One region of the Streptomyces mobaraensis genome, then DNA from elsewhere that is predicted to be linked to it. Evidence: riboswitches for the same ligand, from Rfam matches in the RefSeq annotation. Region 1 holds a riboswitch; the other holds the start of a gene.
The links. A riboswitch is a leader RNA that binds a small molecule or an ion and turns the genes downstream of it on or off. The one in region 1 is predicted to bind cyclic di-AMP.
Positions count from the first base shown of each region.

Region 2: another riboswitch for cyclic di-AMP. It lies ahead of K7I03_RS30815 (C40 family peptidase); the one in region 1 lies ahead of K7I03_RS07850 (M23 family metallopeptidase).

Region 1 covers NZ_CP083590.1:1,889,661-1,894,893, forward strand. Annotated here, with positions in the region: gene K7I03_RS07845 (GntR family transcriptional regulator) at 1-106, opposite strand, end outside; gene K7I03_RS07850 (M23 family metallopeptidase) at 485-1,291, opposite strand; cyclic di-AMP (ydaO/yuaA leader) riboswitch at 1,306-1,461, opposite strand; gene K7I03_RS07855 (M16 family metallopeptidase) at 1,686-3,053, opposite strand; gene K7I03_RS07860 (M16 family metallopeptidase) at 3,098-4,483, opposite strand; gene K7I03_RS07865 (DNA gyrase/topoisomerase IV subunit A) at 4,746-5,233, shown strand, end outside.
Region 2 covers NZ_CP083590.1:6,962,315-6,967,547, forward strand. Annotated here, with positions in the region: gene K7I03_RS30805 (spherulation-specific family 4 protein) at 1-526, shown strand, start outside; gene K7I03_RS30810 (endo alpha-1,4 polygalactosaminidase) at 496-1,569, shown strand; cyclic di-AMP (ydaO/yuaA leader) riboswitch at 1,750-1,900, shown strand; gene K7I03_RS30815 (C40 family peptidase) at 1,908-2,381, shown strand; gene K7I03_RS30820 (DUF1330 domain-containing protein) at 2,442-2,783, opposite strand; gene K7I03_RS30825 (GNAT family N-acetyltransferase) at 2,936-3,451, shown strand; gene K7I03_RS30830 (YchJ family protein) at 3,433-3,837, opposite strand; gene K7I03_RS30835 (hypothetical protein) at 4,244-4,789, shown strand; gene K7I03_RS30840 (pentapeptide repeat-containing protein) at 4,841-5,233, shown strand, end outside.

The DNA.
Region 1 (5,233 bases):
CCGGGACGCGCGAGACGCCGTACCGGCGGGCGAGCAGTTCCTCGATGAGCCGGCTTCCGGGCGGGAAGGCGCCGGAGACGATGTCGTCGCGAATGGCCGTGCACACCGCCTGCGCGGAAACGCGGCGGCTCTCGGGAACCGCTTCGGCCCCGCCGTTCACAAACGTCCCCGCATTGGACGGACCTCCGGATCGACCCCGGCGCGGCCTCGCGTAAAAGCGACGGTCCGCGGGCGAGGGACGCTTCTTCAGGATTCGCTCGACTCTATGGCAATCCCGTGCGGATTCCGATGGCCGCCGGAAGACCATGGAAATGATTTGGCCAAGGGGAGCGCAGGGGCCGAGTGGAGAGACCGGGGCCGAGTGGAGAGACCGGGGCCAAGCGGAGAGAGCGGAAAAGCCCCCGCCGTCTCCGGACAACCGAAAGCCCCGCCGTGGACGCGTGGTCCGGGCGGGGCTCTGCGGAAGAAAAGGGGACGGCCGCGGTCAGATGGCGACGCCGTGGGCGCGCAGGTACGCGACCGGGTCGATGTCCGAGCCGTAGGTGGGCGCCGTGCGGGCCTCGAAGTGCAGGTGCGGGCCGGTGACGTTGCCGGTGGAGCCGGAGAGGCCGATCTGCTGGCCGGGGGTGACGGTCTGGCCGACGCTCACGCCGATCGACGAGAGGTGGCCGTACTGGGTGTACGTACCGTCGTTGTGCTTGATGACGATGTTGTTGCCGTAGGCGCCGCCGTTGCCGGCCTCGACGACGGTGCCGGCACCCACGGCGTGGACGCTGGTGCCCTCCTCGGCGTGGAAGTCGACGCCGGTGTGGCTGCCGGAGGACCACAGGCCGCTGGAGGCGTGGTACTGGGTGGAGACGAAGGAGCCGGCGATCGGCATCACGAAGGTGTTGAGGCGCTTGCGCTCCTCCTCGCGAGCCGCGCGCTCCTTCTCGGCACGCTCGGCCTCGGCCTTGCGCTTGGCCTCGTCGGCGCGCTTCTTGACCAGGGCGGCCTGCGCCTTGGCGGCGTCCTCGGCCTTCTGGGTGGCGGCGTCCTGCTCGGCGACGCCGCGCTGCATCTGAGCCTGCTCGTCCACGCTGTCGGCCAGGTGGTCGGAGACGACGACGGCCTGGGTGAGGCCGGTGTCCTGCATGCGGGGCGCCTCCTCCGGGGAGGCGGCGAAGGCCGGAGCGGCGACACCGGCGACGACGCCCGCGGCGCTCAGGGTGGCTATGCCGGCGACGTTGGCGCCGACTCGCACGGCACGGCTCGGACGACGGTGCTTCCCGGTGGCACGGGTGAACGCCATGGTTGCGGCTGTTCCTTTCCTTCCTTCTCGCCTACCGGGTTAGCTGACGGGTTCGGAGCAGGAAGGTCTCCTACGGCTCCCTCCGGAGAGGGACCCGATTCACCCCAGGGAACATGTGGTTCCCCGGCTCCCCTGGCTCGCGCCGTACGGGGACTCGGCGATGGCTGCCCGGGGCCGCGGTTGCGGCTCCGATCCGACGGGCTGCCGCCATGAAGCTAATCGCCGTCAGATTCGAACGGCAAACGGAACCCCGTTTTAGTGACGCACGCCACAGAAGGATGGTGCAACCGCTCCTATAAATCGGGCATAACGGAGGCGCGTGGCCCCCGAAGGGCCCACGCGCCTCTCCGCCCCCGCGCCTGCGCCGGGGCGCACGCGGAGGCTTGAGCTTCCGTCAGGCGGAGACGACCGTCACCTCGCCGATGCCGAGCGTCCGGACGGGCTCGGCGATCTCCGCGGCGTCCCCGACCAGCACGGTGACCAGGCGGTCGGCCGGGAAGGCGTTCACGACGGCCGCGGTGGCCTCCACCGTCCCGGTCTGCGCGAGGCGTTCGTACATCCGGGCCTGGAAGTCGTCCGGGAGGTACTGCTCGACCTGGTCGGCCAGCGTGCCCGCGACGGCCGCCGCCGTCTCGTACTTGAGCGGCGCGACCCCCACCAGGTTCTGCACGGCGACGTCGCGCTCGGCGTCCGTCAGCCCCTCGGCGGCGAGGGTGCGCAGCACCGTCCACAGGTCCGCCAGCGCGGGACCGGTGTTGGGCGTGTCCACGGAGCCGCTGATGGCGAGCATCGCGATGCCGGTGCCGTCGGGGGCGGAGCGCAGCACCTGACCGAACGAGCGGACGCCGTAGGTGTAGCCCTTCTCCTCGCGCAGCACGCGGTCCAGACGGGAGGTCAGGGTGCCGCCGAGGCAGTACGTGCCGAGCACCTGGGCGGGCCAGACGCTGTCGTGCCGGTCGGCGCCGACGCGGCCGATGAGCAACTGCGTCTGGACGGCGCCCGGGCGGTCCACGATGACGACGCGGCCGGTGTCGTCGGCGGAGACGGGCGGGACGGGCCGGGGTTCGGCCGGGGAGCCCGTCCAGGCGCCGAGGGTGTCGGCCAGGGCCTGGTCCAGGTCGACGCCGGTCAGGTCGCCCACGATCACCGCGGTGGCGGTGGCCGGGCGGACGTGCGCCTCGTAGAAGGCCCGTACGGAGGCGGCGTCGATGCGCTCGACCGTCTCCTCGGTGCCCTGCCGGGGCCGGGACATCCGCGAGTCGGCCGGGAAGAGCTCGGCCGAGAGCGCCATGGCGGCCCGGCGGGCCGGGTTGGCGAGCTCGTGCGGGATCTCGTCCAGGCGGTTGCGGACGAGGCGCTCGACCTCGTTGTCGGGGAAGGCCGGGGCGCGCAGGGCGTCGGCGAGCAGACCCAGCGCCTTGGTCAGCCGGGAGGCGGGGACCTCCAGGGAGAGCCGGACGCCGGGGTGGTCCGCGTGGGCGTCCAGGGTGGCGCCGCAGCGCTCCAGTTCGGCCGTGAAGTCCTCGGCGCTGAGCTTGTCCGTGCCCTCGGAGAAGGCGCGGGCCATGATCGTGGCCACGCCGTCCAGGCCGGCCGGCTCGGCCTCCAGCGGCGCGGCGAGGCTGACCTCGACGGCGACGACCTGCTGGCCGGGGCGGTGGCAGCGCAGCACGGTCAGGCCGTTGGGCAGCCGGTCGCGGCCGGGAGCCGGGAAGTTCCACGGGGTGGCCGTGCCCGGCAGGGGCTGCGGGTGGAACTGCATGGTGGGTTCGGCGGTGCCGGTGGCGCCCACGACTGCGGCTTCGCTCACTGGGCCGTCTCCTGTTCCTGTACGTCGGCTTCCTGCACCATGGCGCCCTCGGTGGCGCCGGTCTCGTCGGCGCCCGCGGTCTGGGGTCCGGTCGGCTCGTAGACGAGCACCGCGCGGTTGTCGGGGCGCAGCCGCGCCTGGGCGACGGCCCGCACCTCCTCCGGCGTGACCTCCAGGACCCGCTGGACCGCGGTCAGGGCGAGCTGCGGGTCGCCGAAGAGGACGGCGAAGCGGCAGAGTTCGTCGGCGCGTCCGCTGACCGTGGCCAGCCGGTCCAGCCATTCGCGCTCCAGCTGGGCCTGGGCGCGCTCCATCTCCTGGGCGGTGGGCCCCTCCAGGGCGAAGCGGGCCAGCTCCTCGTCGACGGCCGCCTCGATGTCGGCGACCTCGGCGCCGGCGGACGCCTTGACGTCCAGCCAGCCCAGCGAGGGGGCGCCCGCCAGGCGCAGCATGCCGAAGCCCGCCGCGACCGCGGTGCGGTCGTGCCGGACGAGGCGGTTGTGCAGCCGCGAGGACTCGCCGCCGCCGAGGACGGTCAGCGCCAGGTCGGCGGCGTCCGCCTCCCGGGTGCCGTCGTGCGGGAGGCGGTAGGCGGCCATCAGGGCGCGCGAGGGCACCTCCTCGCGGACCACCTGGCGGAGCTGCTCGCCGATGACGTCGGGCAGGGCGCCGTCGCGCGGCGGCTGCTTGCGGTCGTGGGCGGGGATGGACCCGAAGTACTTCTCGATCCAGGCCAGCGTCCGCTCGGGGTCGATGTCGCCGACCACGGCGAGGACGGCGTTGCCGGGCGCGTAGTACGTGCGGAAGAACTCCCGGGCGTCCTCCAGGGAGGTGGCGTCCAGGTCGGCCATCGAGCCGATGGGCGTGTGGTGGTAGGGGTGGCCCTCGGGGTAGACCATCGCCGTCAGCCGCTCGAACGCGGTGCCGTAGGGCACGTTGTCGTACCGCTGGCGGCGCTCGTTCTTGACGACGTCGCGCTGGTTCTCCATGGACTCGTCGTCGAGCGCGGTGAGCAGCGAGCCCATCCGGTCGGCTTCCAGCCACAGCGCCAGCTCCAGCTGGTGGGCGGGCATGGTCTCGAAGTAGTTGGTCCGCTCGAAGCTGGTGGTGCCGTTGAGCGAGCCGCCGGCGCCCTGCACCAGCTCGAAATGGCCGTTGCCCTTCACCTGCGCCGAGCCCTGGAACATCAGGTGCTCGAAGAGGTGGGCGAGGCCGGTGCGGCCCTTGACCTCATGGCGCGAGCCGACGTCGTACCAGAGGCAGACTGCCGCGACCGGGGTCAGGTGGTCCTCCGAGAGCACCACCCGCAAGCCGTTGGCCAGGCGGTGCTCGGTCGCTGTCAGGCCGCCGGTGCCGGCCTGTTGCGCGGCCGTGTGACCCATGGGCATGTACGTCCCTTCGATCGCTCGATATCTCGCTGCATCCCGCGCCGCCGTTACCCGCCCGCGGCGCCCGCGACGACTCGCGTGATGAACACTGCTGTCACTGTATGCAAGCGCACCGACATCCGGCGAAGTTCCCAGGGCCTCCCCCACGACAACGCGGTGCTCGCGGACGGGTCGCGGTCGGCGTTGTCAGTGGGGAGGTCCACAATGGTCGGCGTCAGTCCGCCCCCGGCAATCGACCGAAGGAGCCGCAGCCGCGATGGCCCGCCGCAGCACGAAGACCCCGCCGCCGGAAGAGTTCGAGGAGCGCATCCTCGACATCGACGTCGTCGACGAGATGCAGGGCTCCTTCCTCGAGTACGCCTACTCCGTCATCTACTCCCGCGCCCTGCCCGACGCCCGCGACGGCCTGAAGCCGGTGCAGCGCCGCATCCTCTTCCAGATGAACGAGATGGGCCTGCGGCCCGAGCGCGGCTACGTGAAGTGCGCGCGCGTGGTCGGCGAGGTGATGGGCAAGCTGCACCCGCACGGTGACGCCTCCATCTACGACGCGCTGGTGCGCATGGCGCAGCCGTTCTCCATGCGCGTGCCGCTGGTCGACGGGCACGGCAACTTCGGCTCGCTCGGCAACGACGACCCGCCGGCCGCCATGCGGTATACCGAGGCCCGGATGGCGTCCGCGACCTCGCTGATGACGGAGTCGATCGACGAGGACACCGTCGACTTCGCGGCCAACTACGACGGCAG
Region 2 (5,233 bases), 5.1 Mb from region 1:
CCGGCCCGACCCGGCCTTCCGCACCGCCGCCGGCCGGCTCCGGGACGCGGGGGTCCCGGTGCTGGGGTACGTGGACACGGGCTACGGGCGCCGGCCGCCGCGCGCGGTGCTGGCGGACGTCCGCAGGCACCGCGGCTGGTACGGCGTCGACGGGGTGTTCCTCGACCAGGTGCCCACGGCCCCCGCGTTCCTCGCCCGCTACCGCCGACTCGCCGTCCGCGCGCGGGCGTTGGGGGGCCGTACGGTCGTGTTCAACCACGGGACGCATCCGGACCCCGGGTACGCGCGGATCGCCGATCTGCTCGTGACCTTCGAGGGCGACTGGGAGGCGTACCGGACGGCCGGGGTCCCGGACTGGACCAGATCCCATCTCCCCTCGCGCTTCTGCCACTTGGTCTACGGTGTGCCCCAGGAGCGGGCCGGTCATGTGTCCCGCACGGCCGGGCTGCGCGGCGCGGGAGTGCACTGCGCGGTGCCGGGAACAGGAGAGAACCCATGGCAGACCGCACCACCGCCGAGCGCCTGACATCCGTACGCCTGAAAGCGGAGTGCCCGGAACCGGGCGGTCCTCGTCGCCGGGCCCGCCGGGCCCTGGGCGCCGGGGCGTTGACGGCCGCGGCCCTGCTCGTCGCCGCCGGCTGCTCGGGGTCGGGCTCGGAGGACGAGGACCAGGCGGACGGTCCCGAGCGGGACGGCAAGCCCAGCGTGTCGGCGCAACCCCGGCCGGGGCATCGGGACTCGGCGCCCGGGAAACCCCGGCGCGGCACGAGCCCGGCGCCGTCCCGGGACGCCGCGTCCGCCGACCCGTCCACACCGGAATCGGCCTCCCCGTCGTCCTCGTCGTCCGGGAAGCCCGCCGACCGGGCGGCGCGCTGGCGGCCGCGCCCCGGCACCCGCTGGCAGTGGCAGCTCGACGGGAAGGTCGACACCTCGGTTGACGTCCCCGTCTACGACATCGACGGCTTCGAGAACGACGCGGCGACCGTGGAACGGCTGCACGCCGACGGCCGCAAGGTCGTCTGCTACATCAACGTGGGCGCGTACGAGGACTGGCGGCCCGACGCGAAGAAGTTCCCGGAGGCGGTGCTCGGCGCGGACAACGACGGCTGGAAGGGCGAGAAGTGGCTGGACATCCGGCGGCTGGACGTCCTCGAACCCATCATGGCGGAACGTTTCGACATGTGCCGGAAGAAGGGCTTCGACGCCGTCGAGCCGGACCTGACCGAGGGGTTCCGGAACGAGACGGGCTTCCCCCTCACCGCGGCCCACCAATTGGCGTTCAACCGCCTGATCGCGCGGCTCGCCCATGACCGCGGCATGTCCGTCGGCCTCAAGAACGACCTCGACCAGATCCCGGACCTCGTCGGCGACTTCGACTTCGCGGTGAACGAACAGTGCGCCGAGTTCGGCGAATGCGACAAACTGTCGCCCTTCGTGAAGCGCGGCAAGGCGGTGTTCCACGTCGAATACAAGCTGGATCCGGGGGAGTTCTGCGGCCGGACCAAGGATCTGGGGCTCAGTTCCATGCAGAAGAAACTCGGTCTCAATTCCTGGCGTCGTCCCTGCTGAGAGGGGGTCAAGCCGCCGGAATGAAACCTTCCGGCCGGCGTGAAGAACCTCACAGACGGCCGTTTCGACACCGGATTTCGCGGGTGGATGGTGCAGGATCATGCACCGAACAACCAAGAACCCGTCACAGAGGCGGGCCACCCGGGCGGACGCCGAGTCCTGCCGCCGCTCCGGGTGCGGACCGGATACACGCGGATCGGCAGGAGCGGGAGACCCAGGCACGACGGACCACGATGGCGGTGGTCCTAGGGGTGAAGCCACATGGTGGCCGGGCAACTTTGTCAGCCCGAACCCGACAGGTCATCTTTCGCAGGCGGATGACGAAGGGCTTACTCGGCATGTCTGCGCTGCCTCGCATACCCGCGCTCATCTCCCGGGCCGGAACCGCATCGGCCCTCACCGCCGCCACCGTCGCGGCGTCCGTCCTGCTCCCCGGCATGACCGGGGAAGCCCAGGCGGCCACCCCGGGCTCCAAGGCCGTCAAGGTCGCGGCGTCCAAGAGCGGCTCCCCGTACCAGTGGGGCGCCACCGGCCCCAACCGCTTCGACTGCTCGGGCCTGACGCTCTACTCGTTCAAGAAGGCCGGCAAGAAGCTCCCCCGCGTCGCCGCCGACCAGTACAACGCCACGCGGCACATCTCGCGCGGCTCCCGCTCCGTCGGCGACCTGGTGTTCTTCCACTCCGGCAGCAACGTCTACCACGTGGGCATCTACGCGGGTGGAAACAAGATCTGGCACGCTCCCGGCACCGGCAAGAAGGTCCGCCTGGAGAAGATCTGGTCCAACAGCGTCTGGTACGGCCGCGTCCGCTGACGCCTCACACCTGATGCCCCAACGGGCCGGCGCTTCATCGGCGGCGCCGGCCCGCCACCTTCAGGCCAGAGCCGCCCGGAGGGTCTCCGCCTTCTCCGACGGGTGGTAACCGGAACGCACCCCCGCCGCGAGGACGACGTCCCCCACGGCGTGCGGCGTACGCAGCGGAATCAGCTCCTGGTACGCGGGCGACTCGTACCACTCCCGCGCCCGCTCCAGGTCGGGGAACTCGATCAGCACCAAACTCCCCTCCCAAACCCCCTCCCGCACCTCCAGCTCCCCACCGTGCACCACGAACCGGCCCCCGTAGGGGTCCAGCGTCCCCTGGATCCGCTCGACGTACTCCACGACGTCCCGGTGCGGGGCAGTGCTGTGGAAGTGACCGAGTGCGTAGGCGGGCATCGTCGTCTCCTGACCGTGTGAGTCCGGTGATTCGGTGTGCCCCCACTCTGCCCGCGGACGGCACGGGCCCGCGATGACCCGGCAGGTCATTGCGGTTGCGGGCCCGGCAAATCCGATGCGGATCCGCGCCGGCGGGTGATAGCCATCGGAACATGGACGATCTTGTGACGACCCGGCTCATCCTGCACCGCCTCACCGTCGCCGAGGCGGAGAACATCGCCGCCGAGGACCCGGAGCGGCCACCGCACTGGGTGCCCGGGTATCCGGAGGACGACGACGTGCAGGCCGCGCGGCGGTTCCTGACGGCGGAGCGGGAGGGGCCCGGGCGGCACCCCGGGGCCTACGAGATACGGCGCCGGGAGGACGGGCGCGTGGTCGGCGGGCTGGACTTCCACGGGCCGGCGGACGAGGACGGAGCCGTGACCGTCGGCTACGGGCTGCTGCCCGCCGAGCGCGGCAAGGGGTACGCCTCCGAGGCCCTGCGCGCGGCCCTGGAATCGGCGCGGGCCCGCGGCATCCGCCGGGTGAAGGGCGACGCCGACCACGACAACGTCCCCTCCCACCGCGTCATGACGGCCGCCGGCATGCGGATGGCCGGCGAGGACGAGCGGGTGAAGTACTACGAGACCGACTGGGAGCCGGAGCCTCTTCAGACGGCGTCCACGTAGACCCAGGCGCCGTCCTCCCGGACGAAGCGGCTCAGCTCATGCTGCGCGTCCTCCCGCCCCCGCACCACACAGTGGGCGCGGAACTCCACCGTGCCCTCCTGGTGGAACGCGGTACCGGCCGAGGTCGCCAGGATCTCCAGACCCGTCCAGCGGACCTTCGGGTCGAGGTCGAGGGACGGCGGGCGGGTGCCGGAGTACCAGGTGCGGAGGAGGTACGCGGCGTCGCCCACGGCGAAGGCGCTGTAGCGGGAGCGCATGAGGCGTTCCGCGGTGGGGGCTTGCTTCGCGCCTTCGTGGAAGGCGCCGCAGCAGTCGCCGTAGGCGGCGTCGAGGCCGCAGGGGCAGGGGGTGGTGGGGGTGATGGTGTTTCGGGGCACGTGATGCATTGTGCCCCGGCGGGGAGGGTGCCCCGGTCCCGCCCTTTCACCGTTTCTTCCAGGGCTTCGCCCCGGACCCCGGCATCGCGGCTTCGCCGCGAGGTCCTCAAACGCCGGACGGGCTGGCTTTCAGCCCGTCCGGCGTTTGAGGACAACCGCGCGGAGCGCGGTTTCGGGGGTGCGGGGGCCGGCCCCCGCAAGAAACGGGAAGGGGCGGGACCGGGGCACCCTCCCGGCCGAACGCCCCGCCGGCCCCGGCAAGAACGGCCGACCGCGGCAAGGGCCCAGGTCAGAGCGGGTGCGGGCCGCAACGGAAGCGCCCCGCCCCGCCCCGGCGAGCGGTTGCGGCCCCCGACGCCGCGGCACACCGTGGGCCTCGTCCCCCTGAGGGACGTTCCTGGAGGGAGTTTCCCGCATGCGCATCAGCAGAACGACCACCACCGCCCTAGCGGCCTGCTGCTCGCTGGTCCTGGCCGTCGCCGGACCGGCCCTCGCGGCGGACCCGGCGCCGGAGCGCCCGGCGGCGGAGTCGGTGCCCGCGTCGGACACCGTCGACCGGCTGACCACGGTCGGAAGCCTGGGCGACATCCTCTCGCTGGGTGCCCGGATCGGCAAGGAGGCCCAGGCGGCCAAGCCGGACCTCACCAAGCTGCGGGAGATGCAGCGGCAGCTCACGGAGCAGGCCGCGCGGCTGCGCGCCTCCGTCAAGGCGCACGTCCCGCAGCCCCAGCCCGGACAGCCCGGACAGACGGGCACCGCCCAGCGGGACGTGGTCGCGGACGTGCAGAAGGTGGTGGACCAGCTCGTCAAGGACCTCAACCAGCTCCTCATGGACCTGGCCGCGGCCAACATCCTCGGCGTCGCGGCCGACGTGAGCAAGCTCCTGGCCGACCTCCAGCAGCTCCTCGGCGTCGTACTGAACGCACTCGGCGCCCCCGCCGCCGCGGCCCCCGCGTCCTAGACGGCCGACGAGCATGCGGGCCGCCCGGCCGCACCGCGTAGGCCGCGGCGCATGCGCATCCCCGCCTCCCGAGAACTGACCGAACTGCCTTACGCCCACCGCCTGGAGCCCTTCACGGGCCCGATGGAACGGGGCGGCAGTTACGAGAGCGTCCACTTCGACGGTTCCGTCTTCGAGGAGGCCCAGGGCGGCAGCTCCCTGTTCAGCGAGGCGGCGTTCTCCTCGGCGGTCTTCGAGCGCGGCGGCTTCCGGCGCTCCCGGTTCGACGACGTGTGGCTGCACGCCACCCGCATGGTCGGCACCAACCTCGCGGACACCACGTGGCTGGACGCCGAGTTCACCGCCGGTGTCCTGGCCGGCACCGAGATCCACGGCGCCGAGCTGCGCCGCGTCGTCTTCCACCAGTGCAAGCTCGACTCCGTCAACCTGCGCGCGGCCACCCTG